Regions from separate parts of the Pseudalkalibacillus sp. R45 genome, predicted to be linked through region 3. Evidence: riboswitches for the same ligand, from Rfam matches in the RefSeq annotation. Region 3 holds a riboswitch; each other region holds the start of a gene.
What was found. A riboswitch is a leader RNA that binds a small molecule or an ion and turns the genes downstream of it on or off. The one in region 3 is predicted to bind cyclic di-GMP.
Positions count from the first base shown of each region.

Region 1: it holds a riboswitch for cyclic di-GMP, as region 3 does, so the genes downstream of both, ACTWQL_RS05330 (DUF5667 domain-containing protein) here and ACTWQL_RS06180 (GspE/PulE family protein) in region 3, are expected to answer to the same signal.
Region 2: it holds a riboswitch for cyclic di-GMP, as region 3 does, so the genes downstream of both, ACTWQL_RS08300 (hypothetical protein) here and ACTWQL_RS06180 (GspE/PulE family protein) in region 3, are expected to answer to the same signal.

Region 1 is NZ_JBQQCL010000001.1:1,152,572-1,157,628, reverse strand. Features, by position in the region: gene ACTWQL_RS05335 (S8 family serine peptidase) at 1-2,502, opposite strand, end outside; cyclic di-GMP riboswitch class I at 2,975-3,059, shown strand; gene ACTWQL_RS05330 (DUF5667 domain-containing protein) at 3,186-4,292, shown strand; gene ACTWQL_RS05325 (DUF2569 domain-containing protein) at 4,597-5,057, opposite strand, start outside.
Region 2 is NZ_JBQQCL010000003.1:128,418-133,474, reverse strand. Features, by position in the region: gene ACTWQL_RS08325 (DUF2294 domain-containing protein) at 1-19, shown strand, start outside; gene ACTWQL_RS08320 (hypothetical protein) at 202-393, shown strand; gene ACTWQL_RS08315 (ATP-dependent DNA helicase) at 702-2,993, shown strand; gene ACTWQL_RS08310 (hypothetical protein) at 3,065-3,232, shown strand; gene ACTWQL_RS08305 (GNAT family N-acetyltransferase) at 3,273-3,830, shown strand; cyclic di-GMP riboswitch class II at 3,989-4,072, shown strand; gene ACTWQL_RS08300 (hypothetical protein) at 4,102-4,578, shown strand; gene ACTWQL_RS08295 (alanine/glycine:cation symporter family protein) at 4,869-5,057, opposite strand, start outside.
Region 3 is NZ_JBQQCL010000002.1:86,183-91,239, forward strand. Features, by position in the region: gene ACTWQL_RS06165 (hypothetical protein) at 29-334, shown strand; gene ACTWQL_RS06170 (serine hydrolase domain-containing protein) at 436-1,470, opposite strand; gene ACTWQL_RS06175 (response regulator) at 1,678-2,538, opposite strand; gene ACTWQL_RS06180 (GspE/PulE family protein) at 2,572-4,209, opposite strand; cyclic di-GMP riboswitch class I at 4,360-4,448, opposite strand; gene ACTWQL_RS06185 (ribonuclease H-like YkuK family protein) at 4,802-5,057, opposite strand, start outside.

The sequences.
Region 1 (5,057 bases), on a different contig from region 3:
GAATTTATCGTCTATGTGGTTCAAACCGTCAATGATACTAGGACGATCCCAGTCTCCATAAAAACCGAGGTAAGGGACAACAAGGTTGGCTTCTTCACCATCTACATCTTCTAAACGGACAAACCCTTCTATAAAGATGTCTTCTTTTAAGTCGAATCCGTCTTCATTCGGTGACCCGTCTTCATTGTAACCAGGAATCCTTGCATCGGTAAGGTCGATGCTGACTTGAATCTCGACGGACTCGCCAGCTGGTACTGTGACTGTTTCAGGAGCATCAACACTTACATTCTTTAAGGGCTCGCCGCCACGTAAATGAGGGTTCCCTTCAGCTTCTACAGCTGCAGACCAGTTCAAGTCTCCTTCTTCGGTTCTTTGAATGGCATCTGTCAGCACATCCACGTTGACTTCATACGTGACATCTTTATCGTCAGAATCATTGATCGCTTCTACTTTAAAATTGACCGTTTCTTCTACAAAGTCACGCAATTCAACTTTCGCTTCGTTTGTATTTGGGTCCACGACACGAACAGGAGTTATTGTTGCGTTATGGATCTGCATTTGCCCTGCCCCTTGCAAACGAGGGGAGAAGGCATGACCATTCGTCCCTTTGACAACCTCAGCTGTATTCATCAATAACGTTTTTGCTAAATGAGCCTGTTCACTAGAAGATAGGTTTTTATAGTCCTCATGTTCTTTAATGTATTCCATTACGAGAGCAGAGCCTCCAGCAACATGAGGAGCTGCCATGGACGTACCACTCATCCATCCGTACTCATCATCATTGAGTGTAGAGTAGATATTACCACCCGGCGCCATGATTTCCGGTTTAAGATCCAGACTTGGCGTTGATCCCCATGAAGAGAAAGAGGTCGGACGTCCCTGTTGTGGAGATGGTTCAGCAGTATCAACCTCAAAATTAAGGCTTGTGTTCCCATCATTATAGAGATTTTTTAACTGGTCGCCAGTCTCCTTTGTCGTGAGCATGAATGGAATGTCGAAATGCCCTTGATCACGGTAGATGGTTCCGCCTGCGCCAGTGTCTACCACGATAATTCCTACAGCACCCTGTTCAGCTGCAACCGCTGCTTTGTCTATGAATGGAGCTGGGGAACCACCACGTGACACTGCAACAATTTTACCAGAAACATCAATTCCTTCGTAATCAGCCTCGGAACCATATTTACTTCCCAACGAAACAATCTCATATTCTTGATCGCCGAGTTTTTCAAACCAATCATCACTTGAATATCCAAAACCATCAATCGGATTTCCGTTTAAAGATAGATTATAGTTATACCACGTCTGCTTATTTCCAGAAGCAGCAACTTGGATGGAATCATAGGATAGGCCCGGTGCACCAACGACACCGATATCAGGGTTCTCTGCAAATGGCGTTTTCACAGGGTCACCAATATGACGGGAATTGCCGGCAGAAACCGAAACGACGACACCATTATCTACGGCTCTAGTTATTGCAAGGTTTGCAACATCGTCGGGAGAATAGAAAGCAGCCACAGAGCCTAAACTCATATTGATCGCATCTGCTCCTAATTTGATTGAGTCATCGATTGCTGCTATGTAAACATCTGAAAAAGTAGAGGAGTATCCAGGATCGTTACTGAAAACTTTCATCGCCAATAGTTGCGATTCAGGTGCAACCCCTTTTATACCACCATCATCAGGATTACCGTTCGCGCCAACGATACCTGCTACATGCATTCCGTGGTTGGATCCATCTGGCACCAAATCACGGATTTTCGTATTGCGGTCGAAATAGTTATAGCCGTATGGAACTTTTTCAGTAAAATAAGTACCAGATAAATCATGTTCTTCTTTCAAACTATTAACCTCTGATTCTGAGAGATCGGCATCCGTTTCCGGACTAAGAATGAAATCCTTGTGAGATGGATCTACACCTGAATCGATCACAGAAACGACCATTCCTTCACCTTTGTATGTTCCTTCTGTCCATGCTTTATAAGATTGGATGAATTCATGGCTCGTGACCATATTAGGTTCAACAATCGGTCTTTCGTATTCGTTTGATAAGTAAACGTCCTTTACGCCAGGCAGTTTTTCAATATTTTTTATTTCACTGTATTGGACTTCACCACTGAATCCATTAACAACAGTCGTAAAGTTGAATTTATAGTTTATGTTGACCTTCTGATCAGCGATGCTTTGCTTTACTTGCTTTTGTCCAGTCGTTACTTTTTCTTGTAATACTTTTTGCGATGGCTTTGCTAGCTTGGAATAATTTGTTCCTTTTTCCTTTGCCAATTCGATTGCAGCTTTACCATCTAATTCTACAATCACTCTGACTTGATCATTCGCTTTAAATGGCAAATCAGCCTTTACGGTATCTAAAGCTTCTTCTTTTGTTGTTGCATTTTCTGAACTTTGGCTGCCGTTATTCATGTTCGGCGTTGCGGCAAAGGATAAATTAGAAAATGCTAATAGGAAAATAAATAAGAGAGTGACACTTTTCTTGAAATTGTTCAATCTAACCACCTAAAAACCCCTTTTCTCCAAATATCATTCTGACCTTCGATTTCTGACTTTCGCCTCCTTGTTCAATCGTTTTCTGCAGATATTTTTATTTTTAAAATAATCTGTCATTTAAAAGTATCAAAACAATATTTGTCAAACATCTACAAAAAGCCCCATATTACTCGGTAAAAAGTAATCAGGGAGATGTTACCAACTAATATCCAGATAAAATTAAATTTAGCTTATACTGGAAGTTTTTTAACGCGTAAAAGTACTACCTGGACAAAGCAGTTCTAATTCTAACAAGTGTTGAAAGTGCGAATACAAAAGGAAAGACCTTAAGCCTAGGTTATTAGTCCTGTTCGCAACGTAATTACGAATTAATTATGTTATATGATCGGTTGGAACTAGAAAAATTCTGAAAAAACGGGTAATTTTGACTTGGTAAAATATTGTCGAATTCTTGTATAATAAAACTAATTAAAGCAGATAAAGGCAAAGCTATCGAAAGGTAGTGACGCAAAGCTAAAGGGACTAACGGTTTATACCTATGTCAGCCAGTTGCCTAAGGATCAGAATACCTACATAACTTGGAGCCCGTGAGAGGGTCCGGCAGCAAATTCCTGGGTTGAGCGTTACATACAGCCTCGGCAATCTGCTTTTTTTATGGAAAAAAAACAGAGGGGATGGAGAACTTGATCAAAAAATGGATCGCAACGATCAGTGCAGCTTCACTTTTGCTTTTCGGAGCAACACCAGCTGCATTTGCAAACACAGACGAGTCTACACCAACAGTCGACGTGTCTGAGGGATCAACGAATGAAGAAAACACAACTGAAGAAGGTACGGAGGAAGAAACGACAGAAGGCGAAGAGGCTCCTGAAGATGAAGAATCAGCAGAAGAAACCGAAGAGCCATCTCTGCTTCCAGGGGACTTTTTCTACTTTGTAAAAACGATGATCGAGAATGTACGTCTAGCAGTAGCTTCAGATGAATATGAAGAAGCGAAAATTTTAGCAGAGATTGCAGCAAACCGGATCGCTGAAGCGAATGCGCTTTTTGCAGCAGGGCAAGAGGAATTGGCCCAAGAGACGCTTGAAGAAGCGTTGAAAGCGCAAGAAGCTGCCATGGAAAAAGCAGAGGAAGACGAATCTTCAGAAGAAACTGAAGAAGGTACCGAAGAAGAAACGACTTCTGATGAAGAAGTGAATGAGGAAGAACCAACGGATGAAAGTACAGAAGAAGAGTCAACTGAAGATGAGGAATCTACAGAAGATGAGGAAACCACTGAAGAAGATGGGTCCGAGGAGGACGAACTTCAGGCAAAATTATCTCATAACATAGATGCACTTCTAATGGCTCTGACGCATGTGAAAAACCCGAATGCTCAAGCTTCTTTGATGAATAATATCCAAAAAGCTTTTGTTAAACTTGATAAAAAGATTGCAAAACTTGAAGAGAAATACGGAGTAGACGTTGATCAAGAGGAAGAAGCTGAAGGCGAAGAAACTGAAGAGACCGAAACTGAAAAAGAGGCTTCAGCTGAAGAAGAAGAGAAACAACCTGAAAAGGCTGAAGAAGAAGCAGAAAAACAAGCCGAAAAGGCTGAAGAAAAAGCAGAAAAAAAGGCTGAAAAAGCCCAAGAAAAGGCTGAAAAAGCTCAAGAAAAACGAGGAAAAGGTAAGCAAGACCATAACAATGACAAAAAAGATCGTGGACACGGTAAGCAAGATAAAGACCGTGGAAACAAAGGTAAACACGAAAAGGATCGCGGAAAAGGGAACGGACACGGAAGAAATTAACACCGTTCAGCCAGTTAAAAAGAGAGAACTCCACACAAATTGTGGAGTTCTCTTTCATATTATAAGCAACACTAGTCACGTGCCAGGCACCGAACAGAAAGCCAGTGGTACCAAGGGATCTCAAACGGTGCCAGGCACCGAACAAAAAGCCAATGGTACCAAGGGATCTCAAACGGTGCCAGGCACCGAACAGAAAGCCAACGGTACCAAGGGTTCTCAAACGGTGCCAGGCACCGAACAGAAAGTCAATGGTACCAAGGGGTCTCAAATGGTGCCTGGCACCGGGATTTTCATCCATCAAATTCTACACCGATATCCCTCCGCCGGAGAGGGGTTGGTTGAAGCTTGTCCTTTTCACGAAGGTTGCTTTGACTCGTTTTGATTTCAATAAGTATGGGACCAAAACCAGGCATGAGACCAATGAGCCGATTTGCTGTCTATAGGTTTGGGTTTTGATGTATGCAAGCATTTCTTCCGATATCGGAAGTGAGCTGAAGATCCAGTTGGTGATGAATCCATCCGCAATCGAATAAACCGTCACGCCAACTAAGAAGTAAATCATGTATTTCGGAAAAGAAGGACTTCTATTGAACAGCAGCCACAACGCGACAATCGACAAAACCACAATCCCATAATCCACGGCTGCTCCAACGAAAAAGGTAGGTGCAAACCATGCGTGATACATCGGATTGCCTGGTTCCGTCAACATGCTCCAGGCTGGTGTGTCATAGACCGTCACATAGCTTTGATAAAGGGCATAGAGAC
Region 2 (5,057 bases), on a different contig from region 3:
CGTCAACCCAAATTCATAGAGTAGGTGGAAATGAGCTAGACATTAGAGCTAGACATAAGCCGAAGAGGAGATGTTCCTTTTCGGCTTTTTTGCGTCTAAAAAATTCTTTTGGAAGGGAGTGATTGGGTTTGAGCACAATGAATAAACTTCATGAGAAGAATTCAACAGGGTAGATTTTTCACTATCCGGAAGGGGGATATAATGGCTAAATTCTTAATCGATCACAAACATAAAAAAATTCATCGCAGTGCATACGTTGGCGATAAATGCGACCTCCCTCAGATCCCACTGAAAGAAAGATCGGGTGAAAAGAAGGCTGAAAAGGTTGAACTGTTGAAAGGCAAAGGATATAAACATTGTCCGCATTGTTATGACGGGCCGACGTTCATATAGCAACCATAGGGCGGATGAAAGTCTAGGTGTATATAGGGGTTATACACTTAGTCTTTTTTAGTTTTTAAGCGACGCTTCTGTGGAATCCTGGCGGACCAAGCGAGGAATCCGCAGATCGCCCGAGACATCCTGCTGACTTTAACGTACACGAGAGACCTTATTTACCTGAAATCATAGAAAAACAACTGTATTTTTCACAAATAACGGCTGTGGTGTCCGTTAATTCATTTCCCCCTTTTACGAACGTGTGTTTTCAAGTAAACTAAGGGTAGCGCTATATTGAAAAAAGAGTTAGATCAGGTGATTACATGTCTAAAGAGGTCCGGCTATCCGTCAGGCCATTGGTTGAATATGTGTATCGGAGCGGCAGTATCGATAACCGTTTCCGCTCTTCGAGTTCGATGACCGACGGAACAATTGCACATCAAAAAATTCAAAAGACCTATGCAGAGTCCGACCAAAGAGAAGTCTATCTGAAAACGCAGATCGAGTTCAAAGGGCTCTCTTTTGTCGTGGATGGAAGATGTGACGGACTTCTTAAAAACGGAGATGAGATCACAATCGATGAAATCAAGTCTACGCGCGGCGATCTGTCTGATATCACAGAAGAGACGAATCCCGTTCACTGGGCACAGGCAAAGTTTTACGCCTATATGTACGCCCGTGATCATGAACTTGAAAAAATGAAGGTCCAGCTGACGTATGTTCATGTCGAGACGGAGGAAAAGAAACAGTTCACCGAAGATTATACCTACAGCGAACTTGAACGCTACATAATGAGTGTCGTAGAAAAGTTCGAGCCCTTTGCACGGATGCTTCTTGGGAATAAGGAAAAACGAAACAACAGCATAAAAGAGCTGGATTTCCCATTTGACGATTACAGAGCTGGTCAACGGAAGTTTGCCGGAGCAGTCTATAAATCGATCGCAGATAAAAAAGATCTGTTTGCCAATGCACCGACTGGTACGGGGAAAACGGTCTCGACGATCTTTCCGACCGTAAAAGCGATCGGTGAAGGCCATCTCGAGCGATTCTTCTATTTGACTGCAAAAACGATCACCCGCACCGCAGCGGAGGAGACCCTCGCCCTGATGAAGGACAAGGGTCTGCATATGAGCTCTGTGACGATCACGGCAAAGGACAAGGTTTGTTTCAAGGAAAAAACCATCTGCCAGAAGGATTATTGTGAGTTTGCCGACAGGTATTACGATCGGGTCAACGATGGGATCATGGACATTTTAGCGAACGAAACGTTGATGGACCGCACTACCATTGAAAAATATGCAAGAAAACACAAGCTGTGCCCATTCGAGTTTTCGCTCGATGTTGCTTATACGTCTGATATGATCATCGGAGATTACAATTACATTTTCGACCCGCGGATTTCGCTGAAACGCTTTGTCGATGAGCAGAGAAAAAGGACGGTTCTGCTGGTAGATGAAGCGCACAATCTTGTGGATCGGGCTCGGGGAATGTTCTCAGCGGAGCTCTTCAAATCACCTTATTTGCAATTAAAGCGTGCATTTAAGACGGAAAACAAAGGCGTATTCGAGACGGCGAAAGCGATTAATGATCACTTGTTGCTGTTAAAAAAGCAATGCGGAGACACACGGCAGGTGGAGTTGGAAGAATTTCCGGATGACTTGCTCGGATTGCTGGAGGCATTCGTGACGGAGGCGGAAAAAGAGTTGCTTGAACAAAAGGAAAGCGAAGCACAGGAACAACTCCTCGAAACGTATTTCAACGCGAAAAACTTCGTACGGATATCAGAATTATACGACGAACGTTACGTGACGTACCTCGAATATGGAAAAAGTGAAGTGTACATCAAGATGCTCTGTCTTGATCCATCCCACTTGCTGCAGCAGTTCGGAAAAGGGTATCGGTCGAAGGTTTATTTTTCAGCGACGTTATCTCCGCTTCCTTATTTCAAAGATATGCTTGGGGCAGAGGAGGAAGATTACTCGATTTCGATTCCGTCGCCGTTCGCAAAAGAAAATGCCGACGTGTTCATCCAGCCGTTATCGACGAGGTACCGTGACCGCGACCGCTCTGTTGCCCCGATATTGACGATGTTGAAAAATCTCGTTGAAACGCGACCCGGAAACTATCTCTTCTTTTTCCCGTCATATGCCTATATGCAGATGGTTTATGAACAGTTCGAGGAAGAGGACTGGGGTTATGATGCGATTGTACAGAACAGCGGGATGGCTGAAGAGGAGCGTGAGGAGTTCCTTGCCCAATTTGAAGCAGGAAAGGACACGACACTGATCGGATTTGCGGTGATGGGCGGCATTTTTTCAGAGGGTGTCGATTTAAAAGGAGATCGCCTGAACGGCGTCGTGGTTGTTGGAGTCGGGCTGCCACAGTTGAATTTTGAACGCAACATCATCAAGGAGTATTTCAACAAAAACGAGAAGGTTGGCTATGACTATGCGTATGTGTTTCCCGGAATCAATAAGGTCCTTCAAGCTGGAGGAAGATTGATCCGGACAGAAGAGGACTACGGTACGATCGTACTCGTTGACGATCGCTTCCTAACACCGAAATATCAAAAGCTCCTTCCCCCGGAATGGATGGATTACAAAGTGATCCGCTGAAGAATGGAGGAATTCTGCTCATTCATGTAAAAGTAGTTAAGTAGGAATGAGCGGAGGGGGAAGAGGATAGGATGCTGAATATCTTTTGGGTTTTGATTTTGGCAGGTGCAGTATATGCTGCTTATTATGTGATCATGTACATGAAGGATATTAGAGACCTTCTCGAAGAACAGAGGGACCAGAATGAACAGATCATCGACCTCTTAGAACAGCAGAATCCAGAGCGTGAAAAATGGTAGCTGGATCAGCCGATTTTTATAGGGGAAGGAGTGAAACCCCATGATAGATTTGAGCAATAAACCGATCATTACTGGAGACAAGACTATTCTTAGACCTTTTAAAATGGATGAAGACTTTCCGAGTTTAGAAGAATGTTTAAATGATCCTGTGGTTCTTAAATATACAGGGAGCTCTCCTGAATACAATAGAGAAAAGGTCTATCACTGGTATCATACGAGGAATGCACAAAAAGACCGATTGGATCTTGCTATTATTGATAAGATTTCAAATACGTTGGTTGGAGAAGGAGTTGTCAATTTATTTGATGAGGAAAACCAAAGTATGAATTTCAGAATACTGATTGGAGCGTTGGGTAGAAATCGAGGGTTAGGTACAGAAGCAACGCGGTTAATGGTCGATTATGTTTTTGAAAATACGATTCTAAACCAGTTGACTTTGAGTGTATTTGATTTCAATTCAAGAGCAAAAAAGTTATATGAAAAAGTCGGGTTCATAGTGGAAAGTATCGATAAAGATGATTTGGAATTTGAAGGAGAATTAATAGATTCGATTAATATGAAATTGACTAAAGAAGATTGGTTGAATAATAAGAAATGATTTTTATGGCCTCGTGACCCTTAAAGGAGCTGATTGAGCCACCGCGGTAAGTGAGTGGATTTCTGGCAAAAATGGTAGTTTTCTCCTGGTATCTGATGGCATTTAATAGGTATTTGGGTTCATTAACATCCTTAAGTTGGAAGGTTATAATACAAAGGGAATATAGAGGGGGCTGTGAATTCGTATCTTTATTTGGGCACTTTGATGCGAAGGAGCTAGTAGTGCAACCGACCGCTTTCTAATTTTCAATTCTTAGGAAGGGGTATTTTTTATGTTTAAAAAATGGATGGATCAGAGCAAGAAAAAGGTTGTTGTAGTTGTTATGGCCGGGGCGGTGGCTATCGGTGCGTTCGGCGGAACGGCTTATGCCGCCTATGGGGATAGCTGGAATACTTACATCAAGAGCGGAATCAGCCAGTTGTACACTTTGGTGTTTCCTGAAATCGAAAAAGCGACTGAAGACAAGCAGAACGAGATCGTCTCCAAAATCAAAGATGACATCCGTTCGAATGTCCAAAGCGCGAAAAGCGAGATCGAAAAGCATAAAGAGAAACTGATCAAAGAAAACCAAAATGAGCTGGACAAGTATTATAAAGACGTGAAAAAAGAGGCAGAAGCTACAAAGAATGAGGCTGTGAAATCCGGGAAATCGAATCTAGATGAAAAGGCAGAAGAATCTTTGACGAAAGCCAAGGATGAAATCGATAAAGCGATTGAGGCTGAATTGAAGAAAAACGGCTCCAAATAATTGGGACATACGAAACAAGCTTACCAAAGGGACTTTTCGGTAAGCTTGTTTCTTTTTAGTATAGATGTGTGTGTGATGGATAATATCCTGTCTTAATCTGTTCATTTTGCAGCATAATCTGTTCACTTCGACAAATATTCTGATCACATTTCAAATTATTCTGTTCACTTCCTGAGATATTCTGTTCACTTTCCAGGTTAATCTGTGCACTTCCCATGAAAATTTGTTCACTTTAAGATTAATCTGTTCACTTTGCAGCATAATCTGTTCACTTCAATCATTCAGCTAGATCACTGACTTATGTCCTTGTCACTTTGATCCGAAAACAGCTGGATTGAGGGTTTTCCTTCTTTTTTACGATAAATCCGATTGATGTAGTCATCCGTCATCGCGCGGATTTCTTTATGCAAGAAGACGAGCGGGATGATGTTACAGAGCAGGACGAATGCGAGCAGTAGATCGAGGAACTGCCAGACAAA
Region 3 (5,057 bases):
GTAAAGTGAATGCAGAGGGGAATTTTAGATGAATTCTAAAGATATGCAAGAAAAGATAATCGAAAATTATCAACGGGATGAACAGATGATGATTCTTGTTTTTGCGCAATGGTGTGTAAACAATGATCTTGATCCTGAAGAACTTTATAAGAGAGCTTATCCAAAACAAGCTTCCAATCCATCGCTTAAACAGGCATTCGATCTTACTGTATCAAAAGAAGAAGCTGGGGAAATCGGTGATCAGACATTACTCGGTGTCTTATCAATGTTCGGTAACGAAGATCTTGCTTTTGTCATCACAGAGGAAATTGAAAAACGGAAGAAAAATAATTAAGAGAAACGATTGTTTAAAAACCAAGAGAGCTTGCGTTCCAAGCTCTCTTTTTATCTTTACTTAAAAGGTTTAGAACTCTTCTCTAAAGTTCTTTTCCTGCCTTATCCTTTGGTTAGTAGTTCATCCTCAAGCAGTTTCATGATCTTGAATGGGCCATTACTTTTATTGGAAGGGATAGTGAGTTTGATTTTTGTATTCGGATAGAACGCAGAATGGAAACTGACTCCAGGATCATACCCCATAACATGATATTTGAATACATCATCTGCTTTTTTATTGATCCAAATCCCGTAGCCATAATCGACATCAGACTTTACCTCAATATGAGGACTTAATAACATGTTTGTAGTCGGTTCATCTAAAAGTTTATAGCTGAATAATCCATCCCAGAACTTATTCATCTCTGGTGCAGTAACGTATGCACCTCCATCTGCTCCGCCTTTAATAGGAATGGAGTATGTATTTGTCCTCCAAGTTCCATCCTTTTCTTCAATATATCCCAGGGCTGTATGATCAGGGAGTCTATCTAATGAAAAATAACCTGACGCATCCATGCCGCATCTTCTGAAAATGTTCTTTTCTATATAGTCGGTAAATCCAACTCCAGTCCTCTGCTCGACAATCAAGCCAAGAAGGATGAATCCCGCATTATTGTAATGAAATCTTTCCCCAGGTTTAAAGGCCATATTTTTGTTTTGGAACATTGGGAGAAAATCTTTCAATTCTTTTAAAAGATACATAGGCTTGTTGATCCAAAGTTCTTCAAAGTCATCCATTATATCCTCGTCGAAATAATCTGGAATTCCGGCGCTGTGGGTCAAAAGATGGTGAACGGTTACATTGTAATCAAAGTTTGGGAAATCAAAATCCATACATTCCGTTATTTTTGTCTCAAAAGACAGCATTCCACTTTCTACTAATTGGCAGATCGCTACAGCTGTAAAAAGTTTACACCCTGAAGCGATACCGAATCGGGTATCTCTTTTATTTGCAATTTTTTCTGCTCGATTAGCATACCCTGCCTGTGTAAGAATGAGAGTCTCTTTATCCTTTTCCATATGAACGACACCGGAAAAATCTTCAATGCTATTGATTCGTTTTAATGTGTTTTCAATCAGTGATTCATTTTTCAGCACTTGCTTCCCTCCTCAAAAAACCAGTCTATCTACTTTTCTACAAAAAATAGGAAAGCCCTTTACAAATCTCTGTTATTCTAGCGAAATTCTACGGGTGATCTGTATGCTGATTACCCGCTCCATGCTATGGGAGCCATCTGGCAACAGTACAAATTAACAAGGTCAAAGAAAAAACTACACCCTGTCACAGGATGTAGTCATAAACTTTTAACTCATATTCTTCCCTTCTTCAAGTCGTTGCTCAAGCCACCCATGAAGATCACGGAAACCATCGAGAGATAGACGGATGGATTGTTTTTCATTGGATGCATCGATCATTTCTAAACAGACGTTCTGATCATTTTCTGTATACGTGAAAGCAAAACTCTTTGTTTCACCTTGTACCTCTTCCTCCCAATTGCACATATAACTCGTTAGAAATTTAATTTTACTGTTTCTGGTGGGTGCTGGTTTTGGTATTTCATGATTTGATTCATTTACACGTTCTGGAGATGCTTTATATGTTTCAGGTTGTTCCACAGGGCGTGTGCCTTCTTCCTTAGTTTGTGCTTCTGTTTCTCTAACAGAAGCCTCAGTTTCCACTTCTTCAGTTTCCTCTTCCATTGTTTCAACGGTAGCTGCGATCTCTGATTTAACTTCCTCGGTTTCTTTTGAATTGTTAGCTGTTGCTTCTTCGGAAATTTCAGCTTCTACACTCTTCAAATGGGGCTCAGCATATTTTTTGATGATTTCACTCATGTAATCCGGTTTGAAAGGCTTCATCAAATATCCGACTGCTCCTGCATCCAAAGCTTCCTGGATCATATCTTTTTGGTTACTGGCTGAACAAACAAGGATGACTGCTTCAGCGTCAATTTTCAAAATTTCTTTGATGGCTTCAATCCCATTCATTTCAGGCATTGTAAGGTCCATCATGACTACTTGAGGCTGGATGGTTTTATATTTATGTACAGCTTCTTTTCCGTTGACTGCTTCCCCAACTACGGTATGGCCATATTGCTTAAGACAATCTGCTGCCATTTTTCGCATGAAACTGGTATCATCGACGATTAGAAACGTATAAGACATTTGGATTCCCCCTGAATTTTATTCGTGCAGGCTTCAATTGACTGCTTTTAGTACTTCCTCAACTGTTGTTAGACCTTCTCGTGCTTTTGACAAGCCGTCATGCAACATTGTTTTGAACTCATTTTCTTTAACGTACTTCTTGAATTCTTCAATCGGCTTCTTTTGGAGGATCAGTTCGCGAAGTCCATCATCGATCGTCAAGACTTCATGGACCCCGATGAATCCTTTATAACCGGAATTGTTACAAAGTTTACAACCGTCACCTCGAACTACTGCTACTTTAGAGCTTTTATTCGTAGTAACGAAGGAGCGGAAATTACCGATTTTGCTTTTTTCTTTTTGGTCTTCTAAATCTATCAAGTCATGGGCTTCAAAAAGCTTCGACTCTTCATCAGAAGCAGGCATACTCTTTGCACATCTTTTACATACACGCGGTGCGAGACGTTGGGCTACAATACATGAAAGTGAGGAGGCGATCAGATAGGGTTCAATTCCCATATCCAATAACCGCCTGATGGTATAAATCGCATCATATCCGTGAATCGATCCAACAACTAGTCTGCCGGATAAAGCTACCCTTGTTGTAACTTCACCAGTCTCTGAATCGGGAATGTCACTGACCATGACGAGATTCGGGTCCTGATTCATGATTGTCCTCATTCCGTATGGAAACGTGAAGCCTAGAGCTTCATCAACCTGTACTTGCATGATCCCATTTATCCTTCGTTCCACCGGACTTTCTAAAGAAACGATTTTTCGCTTATCGATGTTCATATGGTTCAATATGGCATAGAGTTGAGTTGATTTTCCACTGACTGCAGGTCCTGCAATCAAGACCAAGCCTTTCCCCTTGTCCAACGAATCTTCTAATTTCTGTTTGTTCATATCGGTAAAACCGAAATCTTCCAGTTTGAAAAAGTCTTCCGAATGCTTCAATAAACTTAGGACGACACTTTCACCATCAATAGTAGGAACTGTTGAAACACGAATATCAAAGTCATTGTTATAAAAGTCTTTATGTATGTATCCGCTTTGAGGTAATTTTCGTTCGGATGTATCCATATTTGATATGGTTTTGATTCTTGCAATCACGGCCTCTTGCAACTGTTTTGGAATGATCTTTTGTTTTTCAAGCATCTGGTTGATACGATACCTGACCACAAGGCCCTCTTTATCAGTATCAAGATGGATGTCACTTGCGTTTTGTAGTAATCCATAGTCAATGATATCGGATAATTCTTTCACAGAATCCAATAAACCATAATGATCGATAATCGCCATTTCCAATTCACTCCGTGTAGCCAAACACGGTTGCACCACCATACCAGAAGCCACTTGAACATCTTTGATCACTTCTTGATTCAATGGATCGACCATCGCGACCTTCACTCTTCCATCCTTTTGTTCAATTGGTATCATGCAGTGCTTCCGAGCTACTGATTCATGGATCAGCTGTAAGGTGTTACTGCTCGGGGCAGCTTCATCCATATTGATTACAGGTATGCCGAGTTGAAATTCTAACGCTTCTACTAATTGACGCTCTGTAATCATCTCTTCTTCCACAAGGATTTCACCGATTTTCTTATATGAGTGTTTCTGTAATTGAAGTGATTTTTCCAGTTGTTCTTCTGTTATCAAACCATTCATTATCAAAAGTTCACCGATGCGCATTTGGACCTCCTTAAAATGTAATAGAATCTATCTGCATACTTATAAAACGAAAATTGTGAAATTCCAGCATAAAGCCATCCTGGCAAGAAATTAGTGAGAAAATGCGACTAGTCGGCGTCTACAAAAAAAGACATAAAAAGACAAGTGTTTTTGAGCAGCCCGACGGTCATGCCATTAGTAATGGTTTAGATTCGCGGCTTTGCGTCCCCGACTTTCGAACGGGTTTGCCTTTTATCATTCACTTGTAATTCGTGTTAAAGAGAAAATTTTGTCTAGGAAAAAATACCCTTTTGTTCTTGGTTCAATTATACTTGAAAGAAAGATTTGGAAAAATAGAGCGATATCACTAATTTCCAAAATAGTTTAAAAGAACCATTATTTTAAAATTAAAGGTATTCTGACAATTTAAAGTAGGTCCTATTACATATGAAATTCGGAAATAAGAAAGTCGTCGAACATTGTCAACGGCTTTGTGGTGAATTTCTTTTAATAAAAGGCTGTTTGCGAAAACAGCCAATAAAAAACAGCTTCGGTGGATCGAACCTGTTTTTGTTTGAAACCATTAAATTATTTTTATATGGAAAACTAATATCTATTTGGTATAGCGGTTTGCATAACTCGATGCTACCAGGGATTCTGGTTTGATCTTCGCTTCTATTCCATGCGCTTCTATTCTTGCGACCATTTCTGCTACGAATTCCCTCGTTTTATTACGCTTTCCTTTTCCGATATCCAGGTGTCCTTCCATTGTAAAGCTCGACCCTTTATACACATGTGGTAAAACGATTTGGACCAATTTATTTTTTAATGGTTCATTGAAAAGATATGCAACTTCCTCTGTTAGTGAC